2 regions of the Peribacillus sp. NPDC096540 genome follow, and region 2 is predicted to be linked to the other one. Evidence: riboswitches for the same ligand, from Rfam matches in the RefSeq annotation. Region 2 holds a riboswitch; the other holds the start of a gene.
The links. Region 2 has a riboswitch for cobalamin ahead of metE (5-methyltetrahydropteroyltriglutamate--homocysteine S-methyltransferase). Riboswitches for the same ligand answer to the same signal wherever they lie in the genome.
Positions count from the first base shown of each region.

Region 1: another riboswitch for cobalamin. It lies ahead of ACQKMR_RS19090 (ribonucleoside-diphosphate reductase subunit alpha); the one in region 2 lies ahead of metE (5-methyltetrahydropteroyltriglutamate--homocysteine S-methyltransferase).

Region 1 is NZ_JBNNTG010000024.1:34,225-42,045, forward strand. Features, by position in the region: gene ACQKMR_RS19080 (flavodoxin domain-containing protein) at 1-18, opposite strand, end outside; gene ACQKMR_RS19085 (ribonucleotide-diphosphate reductase subunit beta) at 8-1,060, opposite strand; gene ACQKMR_RS19090 (ribonucleoside-diphosphate reductase subunit alpha) at 1,101-3,398, opposite strand; cobalamin riboswitch at 3,536-3,716, opposite strand; gene ACQKMR_RS19095 (manganese-dependent inorganic pyrophosphatase) at 4,010-4,939, shown strand; gene ACQKMR_RS19100 (hypothetical protein) at 5,064-5,210, opposite strand; gene ACQKMR_RS19105 (helix-turn-helix domain-containing protein) at 5,853-7,821, shown strand, end outside.
Region 2 is NZ_JBNNTG010000027.1:81,162-88,982, forward strand. Features, by position in the region: gene ACQKMR_RS20640 (ABC transporter ATP-binding protein) at 1-954, shown strand, start outside; gene ACQKMR_RS20645 (ABC transporter permease) at 1,003-1,794, shown strand; gene ACQKMR_RS20650 (ABC transporter permease) at 1,799-2,584, shown strand; gene ACQKMR_RS20655 (acyl-CoA thioesterase) at 2,625-3,113, opposite strand; gene metE (5-methyltetrahydropteroyltriglutamate--homocysteine S-methyltransferase) at 3,106-5,415, opposite strand; cobalamin riboswitch at 5,571-5,761, opposite strand; gene ACQKMR_RS20665 (potassium channel family protein) at 6,052-6,468, shown strand; gene bcp (thioredoxin-dependent thiol peroxidase) at 6,531-7,001, shown strand; gene ACQKMR_RS20675 (aminopeptidase) at 7,013-7,821, shown strand, end outside.

The DNA.
Region 1 (7,821 bases), on a different contig from region 2:
TGCAACTTTATAGCTCATCGAACCCATTGCTAGCATTTACTTGACTGTATGTTCTTGATTTTTGTTCAAAGAAATCAGTTTTGGTGAGGCCTATGGATTCGTCGTCGAACGTTTTAATCCAGGGCATAGGGTTCTCACTATACTCTTGATACAAGTTTTCAAGTCCTAGCATACGCAGTCGTTTGTTGGCGATGTATTCGATGTACTCGTTGAATTCTTCCAAGTCGAGATCTGCTTTGGTTTGGATATCCTCAAGCATATACTCAGACCATTCTTTTTCAAGTTCAACTGCTTTTTCAATCGTTGTATAGATGAACTTTGTGTTTTCTTCATTATTTAACTCAGGGTATTCATACATCAAGATTTGTACGAGCATTCCAATGAAATCGAAGTGAACCATTTCATCTCGATGTATATAGGAAATCATCGTAGCAGAACCGGTCATTAAGTTTTGGCGCCCTAAGTTGTAATAGAAGGCGAATGCCAGGTAGAAATAAATACCTTCGAGGTTCGTGGAATGAATGAGTGCTTCAAATAAGTGTTGGGGATTGGGATCGTCCACAAACGTTTGATAGGCATCTACAATCGGTTGATTCCGCTTTATCACTTCCGGGTGTTCTTTAATGCGGTCGAAAAGCTGTTTTTGCTTTCCTACCGGAATCAAGGAAGCAAGGATATAGGAATAAGATTCATTATGAATAGATTCCTGCTGGGCCATGTTGGCCAGGATCGCTTTTGCTGCCGGGTCTTTGATATAACGAAGTATTTCCACTAAAGTGGGCGTTTGAAGGCTGTCCATTCCTGCAATCATAGTAAGGATATCAAGGAAAGCATCCTGGATATCTTCATCCAATTCGCCCCACTGCTTTTTATCCTGAATCATGTTCACGCTTGAAGGCTTCCAAAAGTTATTGATGAGCTGTGTATACGTATCATAGAATTTTTCATACTGAATATCGTTCCAAAGGAGAAAGCCTGAGGCTTCCCCTTTGAATACGCCTGTTGCTTTAGTTGGATGCGTAGGTTCGAGCATCCGAATTTTTTTGATATGATTGGACATTCGTTATAACTCCTTTAAAAATAGATTACTGATTTGATCGTTAACTTGAGCAGCTTTCGCAGACATTATCATATTCGGAAGAAGTGGAACGAACATAATATGTTGACTTCAATCCGCTTTCCCATGCTGTTAAATGGATATCCAATAGAACTTTAGCCTTGATTGTGTTGTGGACATACAGGTTAAAGCTGATAGCTTGGTCAATATGACGCTGACGGGCTGCATTTTGTCTGATGCTTTCCAGTTGGTCTAAGTTAAATCGTGTTTTTTTATAATATTCATACGTATTAGGCGTCAATCCAGGTGCTGTCACTTTGAATTTGAAGTTTTTCTTTTCTTCATAAAACTCAATTTCATATAAGGGATCGATTCCATCCGTGGAGTTACCGATTTTAGCCGTTGATGAATTAGGTGCAATGGCCATTAAATATCCGTTTCGGGTACCGTGTTGCTGCACATTTTCTTTTAAATCCATCCATTTTTCATCGGTATAGTCACGAAGTTCGAAATATTGGCCTGTATGCCAATCAGATCCTTCAAAGTATGGGTACGTTCCTTTTTCCTTAGCCAATTCATTGGACGCTTTGATAGTTAAGTAAGCAATTTTTTCGTATAAAGAATCAGCATATTGAACGGCCTCATCTGATTCCCAATATATATTCTGGGTGGCAAGTAAATGATGCCATCCAAATGTTCCTAAGCCAATAGCCCGGTAACGCTTGTTTGAGATGGATGCTTGCTTCACCGGAAGATTGTTCACATCAATTACGTTATCGAGCATGCGAATCTGAATCGGAATCAATCTTTCTAATACATCGCTACTTACCGCGCGAGGCAGATTAATGGAAGAAAGGTTACATACAACGAAATCGCCGCTTTTACGAACTACAACTACATCCCCATCTTCTGTTTCGTATTCATCCGTGATCGTTGAAGGGCTTAAGTTTTGAGCAATCTCTGTGCAAAGGTTGGAACAATAAATCATTCCTTTATGTTTATTAGGATTCTTACGGTTCATTTCATCACGATAGAACATATACGGTACGCCTTCTTCTAGCTGAGAAATCATAATGCTTTTCATGATGTCCATCGCGTTGATTTTTTCAAAGCTATAGCTAGGAAGTGTGCCATTTTCCGCAGCCTCAACAGCGAGAGCGTAATGATGTCTGAAGCTTCCTTCGCCTTTTTTCTCGTCATAAAAATCTTCGAGTGAGAATCCAAGGGTTTGCTTTACGGTATGTGGGTCGAAAAGATACCATTCTTTCCGATCGCGTACGGCTTCCATGAACAAATCAGGAATACATACACCTGTAAAAATATCATGAGCTTTCAACCGGTCATCACCGTTTTGTGTCTTCAAGTCAAGGAAACTCATGATATCTTTATGCCAAGCATCCAAATAAATCGCGATTGCCCCTTTACGCTGACCTAATTGATCTACGCTGACAGCTGTCTGGTTAAACAAACGGATCCAAGGGGTCGTGCCTGAACTGTTTCCAGAGAAACCACGGATATCTGAACCAAGTGAGCGGATTTTACCGACGTAAAGTCCTACACCACCGCCGAATTTAGATACTTTAGCGGCATCATAGTTCGATAGATAAATGCCATCAATAGAATCTTCAATCGCATCAATAAAGCATGAACTTAACTGGCCATGCGTTTTTCCTGCGTTTGATAGGGTAGGTGTCGCGACGGTCATGTACAGATTGGACATCGCCCAGTATGCCTCTTTCACAAGTTGTAGGCGATGTTCTGTTTTTTCCATTCTCATAATTTCCATAGCGATAATCATGAAGCGCTCCTGAGGCAGTTCGTAGACCTTGTCTTTTTTCGGACGGGCTAGGTAGCGGTCGTTTAATAGGTAGATGCCAATATAAGAAAATAGTTTATCTTTTTCCGGATCGATCTCTAAGCCCAATTCTTCTATTTCTTCTTTGGAGTAAGAGTTGAGTAGTTCGGGTTTATAAATCGGGTAGCGTTGTCCCTCTTGCAGTTGAGAGAGTTCTGCGATTAATTCATAGAACGGACCATAGCTCACACTCTCATAGCCCCGATTTGCTTGTGCATCCCTGTACATGGTATTCAAAAGTTCTGCTGCAGCAACAAACGTCCAATCTGGAGCATCTATGTCCACACTTTCGAGAGCAAGCTGGATCAGTTTTTTTGATGTTTGTTCTTCTGTTGATTCACTTTTACGATCTAGCCATTTTGTAAAACGCTTTTTGAATTTTTCCATATCAAGCTGGCCTTCGAATTCCTTGGATAACATCTCAAGCTGGATAGAACTTGTTTCTGTGTCATTTTTCTCTATAGTAGAGTTATATGTTTGAGTCATGAATAATCCTCCTTGTAAACTTCCGTTACATAAAAAAATCCGCCCAATAAATTGAGCGGATCAAACGATAGAATAAAAGAGCCATGAAAAAATAGCCGTTATACTATCGTTTCATCATCTCAATCCCCGAAGAATAAGAAACGTGAAAAATCCAGGCAGGTCTCCTGACTCATGATCATCCTACTTTGAGTTCTTCCCGTATAAAGAGCTATACAGTGGTTTTCTCATTTCGTCACATTTACAGTTGCGGGGACAGTTCCGGGTTTACACCGGATTCCCTTTTCAGCCATCACTGGCACCTTGGATTATATATAATTCTATATATAGTTATTTTTGTGGTTTTTAATATCAATATCTAGTATTTATGCTTATATTATCGTAAGCCATATGAGACGATAATTCAACTAATATATTTGAGAAAAACCAATCCTTATCTATTGACAAAGTGAGGGAAGAGGAAAAAAGATAGAAAGAATTAATAGAGAAATGGGAAATTCAAACACTGAATATAAGAGATTTTATGTTAAAATAAAGTGTATAGTAAAGGTGGATCTCCCTTATAGTAATGATAGAGGTTCCCGGAAAAATATTTATTAAAAGGAGAAATAATCTTGGAAAAAGTATTAGTTTTTGGACATAAAAACCCGGATACAGACACAATCTGTTCAGCTATCGCTTATGCGGATCTGAAAAAACAACTAGGTATCAACGCTGAACCTGTTCGTCTTGGTGAAGTGAATGGTGAAACACAATATGCATTAGACCAATTCAAATTCGAAGCTCCTCGTCTTGTAGAAAAAGTGGCAGGGGAAGCGGATGGTGTGATTTTAGTCGATCACAACGAACGTCAGCAAAGTGCTGAAGACATTGACCAAGTCCGAGTATTAGAAGTTATCGACCATCACCGTATCGCTAACTTTGAAACAAGTGATCCTTTATATTACCGCGCAGAACCAGTTGGCTGCACGGCAACTATTTTAAATAAAATCTATAAAGAAAACGGTATTGAAGTACCTAAAGCAATCGCAGGTCTAATGCTGTCTGCCATCATTTCCGATTCTTTATTGTTCAAATCTCCAACCTGCACAGAGCAAGACGTTGCAGCAGCAATGGAATTAGCGGAGATTGCCGGAGTCAATGCTGAAACATACGGCTTAGAAATGTTAAAAGCAGGCGCTGACCTTAGCGACAAAACAATTGCCCAGCTAATTACTCTTGATGCAAAAGAATTCTCTATGGGAACTGCGAAAGTGGAGATTGCTCAAGTCAATGCTGTGGATCCGAACGAAGTACTTGCAAAACAAGCTGAATTAGAAGCAGCTATTGAAGCGGTTATTGCTACGAAAGAATTAGATTTATTCTTATTCGTTGTAACGGATATTTTAACAAATGATTCTGTTGCCTTGGCTCTTGGGAAATCAACGGAAGCAGTTGAAAAAGCTTATAACGTTACATTGAGCAACAACATTGCCGTCTTAGAAGGCGTTGTATCACGTAAAAAACAAATCGTGCCGGTTTTAACGGACATATTCACTAAATAAAGATGTGAAAAGGGTGCTCTGAAAACTTCGAGCACCCTTTCTATGAACTTTAATAATCAATTTTCAATCATGTCTATAAAAAAGGACTCAAACAAGTCATTTAAATGACGTTTGAGTCTTTTTTTTAATTCAAAGCATCCTTCTCTTTTTCATAGGCGATGACAATTAGTTCTTTATTTGCGTCCTGGCCTAGTTTACTTTCAAAGCTTTTTAGTTCATTCAGTAAATCTTGTGACAGGTTTGCTGCCGTATAATCCTGCTCGGATATCATACTTTTTACTCCTTCCATCTAGATATATTTCATGTATCTATTTTGTCAGTTTAAAAAGTTTCTATTCAGCAAAATTTAAACTTAAGATATTTTACTATCATAAGTGGCGAGCTTTTCAAGCAATTGGGAACTTTCCTGATCGAGACCAAGTATCTGGGAAGAATCACCAACTGAAATTTAAGGACAACCTTATCAACTGCGCCGACTGCAGAAGCATCCCATATTTTTGAATGGGAAAAATCAATGGTGATAGAATCAGACTTTTCATATACCTCGAACTTGGAAACAAAGTCCTGGACCGAGGCAAAAAATAATTATCCGGTTATACGATAAATAATTTTATTAGCCTGAGCGTCCTCTGTTTTTTCAACCGACACTTTAGAAATTTTAGCCGAGAAGAAAATCATGCTCAATATGGGCTATTCATTCAAGAATCTGCAACATGATAGAAAGAAGCATTTTTATTGCCGATAATATTTATAGAAGGAAACAATGCACTAACATAAGAATCATTGGATTTAAATGTTTGAATTTCCAAAGACTTCTGTTTACCTTTTGCTATATGTTACTATTAATATACTGATTTTTCTGTATTTACAGTAGGTTATTCTTCAACAATGGATAAGAACAGGGGATGCTCCTATGAATAAAAGTGAGAAGAGAACTAAATTAGTAGAAAAAATTGAAACGCATTTGAGAATGACTGCAAGAAATTTAGTGAAATTCGATACAATTCAGGAAACTTTGGATTTTACGGTAGAATCCTTTCAATTGGAGTTTTCATGGGATTTCGTGGCAATCGTTTTAAGAGAAGATGATATCTTATATCCAAAAGTCTGGAAAGGCGGTTCGCCGCATTTTGCAGATTCTTTTCCAATTCACCTAAGTGAATGCTCTCCGGAGATTCTCGAAGAAGGATGGGATATTAGTAGGAAAAAAGAAAGCAGCCTCAATTGCAAATTTTATAAGTTAATGAAAAATGAAAGAATTTCAACCTGGTTTACTGTTCCTTTAAAAGATGATGGAATCAGCTATGGGTTCTGTATTATTGGTTTTCATAATTTCGTTCCTTTAATTTCTGAAGTTGAGCAAATTTTTGTTGAATTTGGAAAAGATGTCGCAGTTGCTATGCAGCTTGCAAAGGAGAAGGAATTTGAGAAACGAAAGTTAAGCAGCATAAGATGGGTCAATGAAAATGTGACACCGGGTTCATCGATGGAAGAGTTAGTGCAAAAGGTGCTAGAGCTATCATGCCAAGGTACGATGGCGGAGGACGCCTCCATCTATTTGTTCAATGAATCGGAAAACTGTTTTTATTTGCAAAGCCCTTTGATAGGCTCTCCTAAACTGGAAGAAACTATTGCGGTTAGAGGAGAGAATAAATTAAGTACATACTTTCCATTTTTTGAAAAATCGGGTGGCTTTCAGTTGTCGGTTCCGTTGGTGGTCAATCTTAAGACTGTGGGAATGATTCATTTAGCCAATAAGGCAATGGGTGCATTCACAGTGGGGGATCTCGAGCTTCTAAAATTCTTATCAAACCATGTGGCCGCATTATTTGAAAACGCTAGGCTATATTTAAATGAAATTTATTTAAAGCAGCGGTTACAAAGGATTATGGGCTATCAACAGGAACTGGTCAAAGAGACATTGTACGGGGAAGATTTTGATGTCATCACGGATACCCTCAGCAGGTTGTTGTCTTGTTCGATTATACTTTTTGATAGATTTTTTAGGTACATCTCTATTCACCTAGAAAACGAGGATGAATATTCACTTCCCGATATATATAGTCTTATCGAGAAAGAGAAAGCGAAAATTGGTAAGGAAAAACGGGGAATATGGCTCGGGGATTTAAAAAAGGATTCGACATCGATTGGTTTTTGGCCGGTTATAGGAAGTGGAGAATTATTAGGCTATTTAGCGATCATCACAAATAAGAATGCTGTGGATGAGGTTACGAATTTAACAATTGGACATGCCCTAAATGTATATGCCATTCAGTTCATCAAACAAAAACTGATTATGGAAACTAAAGAGCAGGTGAAGGACAGTTATATAACAAAACTGTTTGAAGAGAAGATAGAGGATAAGGCCAAAATAGTGGAATACGCGACGCTAATGAACATAGACTTATATCGGCCACACCGGATTGCTGTATTAAAACTGGAAGAGGAATCTTTACCTTCCCATTCGAACCTGATTGAGAGAGAAGCGGAAAAAGCCTCTGAATGGGATCATATGAAAGAACAGCTGTATCTTAAATACAAAGAAATCATCGTGACTAAAAGAGATGATATGATGATTCTCATGATTCCAGTAGAAAGAGAAAAAGACCTGGCTTCCTCGTATTGGGGAGAGTTATATCAATATCTTAGAGAGCAACCGATTTTCAAGAAGCTTTCCTTGACGATTTATATGGGAGTGGGAGGGGCGACGGATAAGCTGGAGGATTATTATTATGCCTACAAACAGGCCATGCATGCTTATAATGTTAGCCGAAATGGCTTCCCCAAAAATGGCCCAGTTATATTTGATGAATTGGGCTCGTATTCTCTTTTAAATAACCTGAAAGACCCTGAACTTGCCGATTTATTTCTCAAAAAATATT
Region 2 (7,821 bases):
AGCCGATCTGGTTTAAAAGGAGCCTTTCGCGATTTACTTACAAGAAATTATAAAATTGTTCCTGCTGTTAACGATATTAATTTTACTGTAAAAAAGGGTGAGATGGTAGCTTATATCGGGGAAAATGGTGCAGGGAAATCGACAACGATTAAAATGCTTACAGGTATTTTAGAGCCAACAGCGGGTGAAATTACGGTAAATGGCATGAATCCACATAAAGAACGGGAAAAGTTCACGCAGACAATCGGGGTTGTATTTGGTCAGCGCTCCCAGCTGTGGTGGGATATTGCAGTTCAAGAATCCTTCCGGTTGCTGAAAAAAGTCTATAAAGTATCAGATGAACAATATAACGACCATATGGAACATGTGATCAAGACACTCGATATCGGCCCTTTGCTCGACAAACCGGTACGTAAACTTTCACTTGGTCAGCGGATGCGCTGTGAGCTTGCTGCAGCACTGATTCACAATCCACCGCTGCTGTTCTTAGATGAGCCGACGATTGGCCTTGATGTGCTCGTGAAAATGAAAATTCGCGAGTTTTTGAAAGAAATCAATAAAAAATATAACACGACAATCCTTTTGACTACCCATGACTTAGGAGACATAGAGGCTTTGTGTGAGCGCGTAATCATGCTTGATGAAGGCCAGATTATTTATGATGGGGAACTGCAGAGTTTGAAAGATAATTGGGCGGAGGAAAAACAGGTTCACTTTCAATTTATTGAACCGGTTGAGTTACATGATTTGCAATCCTTACCGCTGCCGTTTACCGCGAACTGGGTATACGATGAAAAACATCAAACTTACATGGCTATGATGAAAGAGGAAAGCGATCATATTTCACAGCTTGTTTCTGCGGTCGTATCACATTTTAAAATCAAGGACGTCAAAATTCATGAAACCTCTATTGAAGAGATTGTTCGTAATATTTATGAAGAAGGCACGGTCTGACTCTCGTACCATTAAGAAACAACGTGTCTGACAAGAAGGGAGAGGACCATGGGGAAATATCTTGCTATGATTCGCATGCGTTTTTTGATGATGCTTGCGTATCGAACGGATTATTATACTGGTATTTTAATTTATAGTATCAATATTGGTGCTTATTATTTCTTATGGAATGCGATATATGGGGATAAAAGCTCCATCGAAGGACTTTCAAGTACGCAGATGACAACCTATGTAGCGGTTGCCTGGATGGCGCGTGCTTTTTATTTTAATAATATTGACCGTGAAATTGCTAATGAAATAAAAGACGGCAAGGTTGCCATCGAAATGATTCGACCTTATAACTATTTAGGCATGAAGACGATGCAAGGGCTGGGAGAGGGAATATTCCGTTTCTTCTTCTTTTCCATTCCAGGTATGCTGCTGGTAGCTTTTATTTTTCCTATCGAATTGCCACATGAACCGGCAACGTGGGGAATATTCGGCATTTCCTTGCTGTTCAGTTTCATCATTAATACACAAATTAACTTATTAACGGGAATCACTACATTTTTCTTATATAACAACGCAGGGCTAATCCGGGCAAAAAGGGTCATCATTGATTTATTTTCCGGGCTGTTGCTACCAATCAGTTTTTACCCAATATGGGCGCAAGAAGTAATGAAGTATTTGCCTTTTCAAGGGATCAGCTATGTACCAAGCATGATTTTCACAAATGGTTATAGCTCAGGCGATATCGGCATGGCCTTATTACAGCAATTTATTTGGGTCATTATTCTCATAATACCAATTCAGCTTTTATGGATAGTCGCAAAAAAACAGCTGATTATTCAAGGGGGTTGATGAGATGTTCTATGTATCGATGTTTTTTCAATATGTAAGCCAATATATGAAAACGAGATTGCAGTACCGTGCCGACTTTTTCATGGAAATTCTTTCTGACCTATTGAATCAGGTTGTGAATCTGGTATTTATCTTAGTTGTTTTCGGACATACGCAATTTTTAAGCGGTTGGAGCCGTGAAGAAATTATTTTTATATACGGATTCTTCCTTATACCATTTGCTCTTTTTTCTTCATTTTTTAATATCTGGGATTTTAACGATCGCTATATCGTTAAAGGTGAGATGGACCGAATATTAACTAGGCCGATCCACAGCCTGTTTCAAGTCATTTTGGAAAGAATTGAGCTTGAATCATTATTTGGTGTTGTGACCGGCCTGATCATTATTTTCTATTCGGGTGCATCATTGAATCTCGAGCTTACTTGGTATGATCCTATTCTCTTTGTGATTTTTGCAATCGGTGGGGCACTTGCTTATGCGTCCATCTTTGTAGCAATTGCAAGCATTGGGTTCTGGTCGGATGCGAAAACGTCAATCATGCCAATGATGTACAATATCGGGAACTATGGCCGCTATCCGGTTGATATTTATAACAAGGTCATTCGGTTTGTACTTACATGGGTGCTGCCATTCGCGTTTGTCGGCGTGTATCCAGCCTCTTATTTTCTTAGAAAAGAAGAGTGGTATGCTTATGCATTTGCAACACCGGTTATCGGGATTGCCTTTTTCATAGTATCTGTTTTCATTTGGAATCAGGGAGTGAAAAGGTACCGCGGAGCTGGAAACTAAAAAGAATCCCTTCAACATTATTCAGTTGAAGGGATTTTTCTTATTTACGCTTATTCTTTCTTTCAATATATCTAGCTTGTGCTTGAACGAATTGTTGCTTTTCCTCTTCCGTTTCCGGAAAAACCTGAGGAACGGGGGTGGGCTTTCCATCTGCGTCTATTGCTAGCATCGTTAAAAAAGCGCGGGCTGTAAGCTGCTTTTCACCGGTTAATAGGTTTTCTCGCTCCACTTTCACAAATACCTCCATCGACGTCCGATGGGCACAGGTGACATAGGCCTCTAGGTTAATCGCATCCCCTGTCTTGATGGGTGCCAAAAAGTCAAAGGAGTCGCTTGATACGGTCACAACCGGTTTTCGGCAATGGCGCATTGCTGAAATGCAGGCGATTTTATCTACATAGGCCATCACTTTACCTCCAAAGATAGTGTTGTGATGATTCGTATCTGGTGGGAAAACAAGATCAGTTAAAAAAGTCCGTGACTGCCGGATAGGATTAGCATTTGTAAAATCAATACCTTTTTCAATCATTCGACTGTTGATTGACCAGTAGGTTTTTGCGAACGATTGTTGCAGCTTCCACCATATTTTTCAAAGAAGCAATGGTTTCAGGAACGCCCCTTGTTTTCAGGCCGCAGTCGGGGTTAATCCAAAATTGATCTTTATCCAATACTTTGATGCCTCGTTCAATCATATCGACCATTTCCTCGACTGCAGGAACGCGTGGACTGTGAATATCATATACTCCTAGACCAATACCCTTTTCATACGTTTTTTCCTCAAATGCGGAAGCTAGTTCACCGTGGCTGCGAGATGTTTCTATGGAAATTACATCGGCATCCAGGGAAGAGATGACATCCATGAAGCTGTTGAAATCGCAATAACACATATGCGTGTGAATTTGAGTTGTATCTTCCACACTTGAAGTGGAAATCAAGAAGGAGTTCACAGCCCATTTTAAATATTCATCGCGGTCGCCTTTTTTCAATGGAAGACCTTCTCTAAGGGCAGGCTCATCCACCTGAATCATTTTGATTCCGGCAGTTTCTAAGGCTCCCACTTCTTTTTCCAAGGCGAGCGCTAACTGGTAGCAAACATTCTCCCTTGAAATATCATCACGTACAAATGACCAGTTCAGAATTGTTACAGGACCTGTCAGCATTCCTTTTACCGTTTTCTTCGTCAGGGATTGCGCGTACACACTTTCCCGGACTGTCATCGGCTCGATGAAATGAACATCGCCGTAGATAACAGGTGGTTTTACGCAGCGAGAACCGTAAGATTGTACCCAGCCTTTTTCGAGGAAAACGAATCCTCCTAGCTTATGGCCGAAAAATTCAACCATATCTGTTCGTTCAAATTCTCCGTGTACAAGAACATCCAAGCCGATTTCTTCCTGGATATTGATCCATCTGCTGATTTCCTCGTTAACAAATGTTTCATATTGAGCAGCAGTCCATTCTCCTCGTTTGAATTTTCCGCGAGCTTGTTTTACTTCAGCTGTCTGCGGAAAGCTTCCGATTGTTGTTGATGGAAGGAAAGGCAGTTTGAAAAATTCCTGTTGTTTTTGATAGCGCTCTTTAAATGACAGCTGCCGGCCGGCTGTTTTACTCTTCGCGTGTTCGACACCAGTTTGGACGTCTTTATGATTTCGCGCATTTGAACTTGCTAACGTTTGAAGTGCTAATTTGTTAGTGGCTACTTTTTCAGCAATTGCATTGGCACCTTGATTACTACCTTTTACTAGTAGAGTGATTTCTTCAAGCTTCTCATCAGCAAAGGCAAGGGCCTGTTGAACTTCTTTAGTAAGAGCCGTCTCATTTCGAACCGTTACTGGTACATGAAGCAGGGAGCAAGAGGGTTGAAGCCAAATTTGGTCTTCGGCTACGGTTTTTGTGATGGTATTGATCAACTGATTCTTTTTCGATAAATCGGAAAGCCAAATATTTTTCCCATCAATCACACCTGCACCGAGCACTTTGTCTTTCGGGAAACCGAATTCTTGAAGATTACTAAGGTTCTTCCCTTTATCATGGACAAAATCAAGACCGATCCCTTGAACGTGTAATTCAATCACCTCTTGGTAGTGCTCTACCGCATCAAAGTATGTTTGTAGCATGATGTTCAAGTTTGGAGCTGCTTCACTCAATTTTTCATATAAGTAAGTAACAGTTTGCATATCATCTTTAGAAATGGATGAAACAAGGGAGGGCTCATCGATTTGCACCCACTTCACGCCTTCATGTTCTAACTCTTGCAGAATTTGTGTGTATAAAGGCAGGAGACTAAGGATGATTCCAGGTACATCTTGTTTATTGTAGCCTTTAGACAGAGTAATAAAAGTATAAGGTCCGACTAACACGGGCTTAGCTTCAATTCCTAGTTTTTCTTTGGCTTCGCGATAAGAAGCAAGTGGTTTATTTTCTGTCAAAGTCAGCTTTGACGGTTTTAATTCGGGAACGATATAGTGATAATTTGTATTGAACCATTTCGTCATTTCAGAAGCAACTTCATCCTTGTTTCCGCGAGCCATAGAATAATATACAGAAAGGGGAACGGTGCCGCCTTTATAGGCTGAATAACGCTCAGGAACAAGACCGAACATTACAGACATATCGAGCATTTGATCATATAAAGTAAAGTCATTGACAGGAATAATATCAATACCTTGGTCCTTTTGCTTTTGTAAGTTGCCTAAACGGATGGCTTCTAGCTGTGCTGTAAACTCCGATTCATCGATTTTTCCGGACCAGTAAGCTTCTAATGTGCGTTTCCATTCACGATCTTCCCCAATTCGCGGGTACCCTAAACTACTACTTTTCAATATTCCCATCCTCCTACATTCTTTTTTCTTTTAATAAAATAACAATAAAAAAAGCACCCCTAACCATCAAAAGAGAAAGTTAGAAATGCTTAAAATAAAGGGGTATACAAAAACCCCTTAAAATTATAAGGTCCCTAACACTTCCCTATTCTCCGTAGGTTAAAACAGTGTTGTCGAAACAGGCAGGTCTCCTGACTTGAGGAATCTTATTAGCGGCAGGCCTTCCCAATCCGAAAATCAGTGGCATATTGCATAGCGCTAACATTCCTATTACAGTGGCGGGACCGTGCCGGAATTACACCGGACTTCCCTTTTAATCCTAAAAAAATTAGGAACCTATTTCCACATATGAAATTTCACAAACCTGCTGTAAATTAAACTGCAGGTGGCAAAAATTTATAAAATAAAAACTATTATAAAAATTTAGACAATCTTAACATATCCCGACTAAAATGGTCAACAAGGAAAAAAGTCTCGGGAAATGGGGTCTGACCCCGCCCTATATCGACAAAACTATTGGTGCACCTAGGTTTGTTTAAGGATGTGAATGTTGGGAAATGGGGTCTGACCCCTAAATAAAGAATATATTGTTTGGACGGGGAGTATGTATAGGGGAATGGGTTGTTTTGAAATGAGGCGTGGGGGATGACTTTTTACATCTTGATTGCAGGAATCATTTTTTGCATGGTGATGAGCATTCGAACGTTATTTCTTGTTGAGTCGGGAGGAAAGAAGTTTTCTCTGGAGGATATGCTGTGGCTTGGCAATTTATATGCGACGATATTAGTAGGTTTTGCACTGATTTATTTATTATACGAGCTTCAGAATCATTCAGTGATTCTTGATATGGGCAATCGTTTGGACGGCAGTTTTTACGAGCAACTGAAGACTTCTTTTTATTTTAGTGCGATGACGATGTTTTCTGTAGGGTATGGGGATATAGCCCCGATAGGCGTGGGCAGGATGATTGCGACAATCCAGGCATTCATCGGCTATACGCTCCCGGCCGCGTTTGTAATTCGGACAGTGATTGATTTAGATCAGGAAAGGAGGAATAAATGAAAGTTGTGTTTCTTTCAATTATTGGGTACGCTTACCATAATGAAAGAAATGGAGGGGTTAGAATGACTGTTAAAATTGGAGAAAAAGCACCTGATTTTCAACTACCTGCAAACAACGGTGAAAAAGTGTCCCTATCGGATTTTAAAGGCAAACACGTTGTTTTATATTTTTATCCGAAAGACATGACGCCTGGTTGCACAACGGAGGCTTGTGATTTCCGTGACCACAATGAGCAGTTTGAGGAATTGAATGCTGTCATAATAGGGATTAGTCCAGACCCGGCGGCGCGTCATGAAAAATTCATTGAAAAATATGGGTTACCTTTTCTGCTGCTAGCTGACGAAAATCAAGAAGCTGCTGAATTATATGATGTATGGAAATTAAAAAAGAACTTCGGTAAGGAATATATGGGTATAGAACGTTCAACTTTTCTGATTGATAAAGAAGGAACGATCGTTAAAGAATGGCGTAAAGTAAAAGTTAAAGGGCATGTTGAAGAAGCGCTTGAAACTCTTCGTGATCTAGAAAAATAAGGTACAGGCAGATGAAGGATAAGCGAATAACCAGGCTTGCTGCAAGGCTGATTCATCATTCCGTACAATTACAGCCAAAAGAGAGAATCTTGATACGGGGTCATATCAGCACGAAACCGTTATTGAAAGAACTGATTAAAGAAACATACAGAGTTGGGGCATATCCATATGTAGAACTGGAAGACGATGAAATAAGCTGCCACTTGTTAAAAGGGAATGTGAAGGAACAACTTGATACCTTATCACAATGGACTTTGAGGAAATATACTGATATTGATGCGATAATAATCATCTCCGGTGAAGATAACAATGCTGATTTGGCAGATGTACCTGCAGAGAGGCATCGTCTTCATGGAGAAGCGATGAAGTCGTCGACTCTTTTCTATGTAAACAACAGGCGCTGGGTTTTACTTAATTACCCGACCACTAGCTCAGCACAAAAAGCTGGCATGAGCTTTAGCAGGTATGAAGACTTTCTATTAAACGTTTGCACAATGGATTACGGAAAAATGGAAGTAGCACTGAAACCGCTTAAGCTATTGATGGAGCATACTGAAAAAGTTCGAATTGTATCACCAGGGACAGACCTCACCTTTTCCATTAAAGGAATGCCGGCTGTCATATGCGCTGGGAAAAACAATTTACCGGACGGGGAAGTGTTCACGGCACCCGTAAAAGAGAGTGTTCATGGTAAGATAGCCTTCAACACCCCTTCAACATATCAAGGAGTCACCTTTCGTGACATAGTTTTAACCTTGCAAAAGGGGAAAATTACGAAAGCAGATTCCAATCAAAGTTCTAAAATGAACGAGATTCTTGA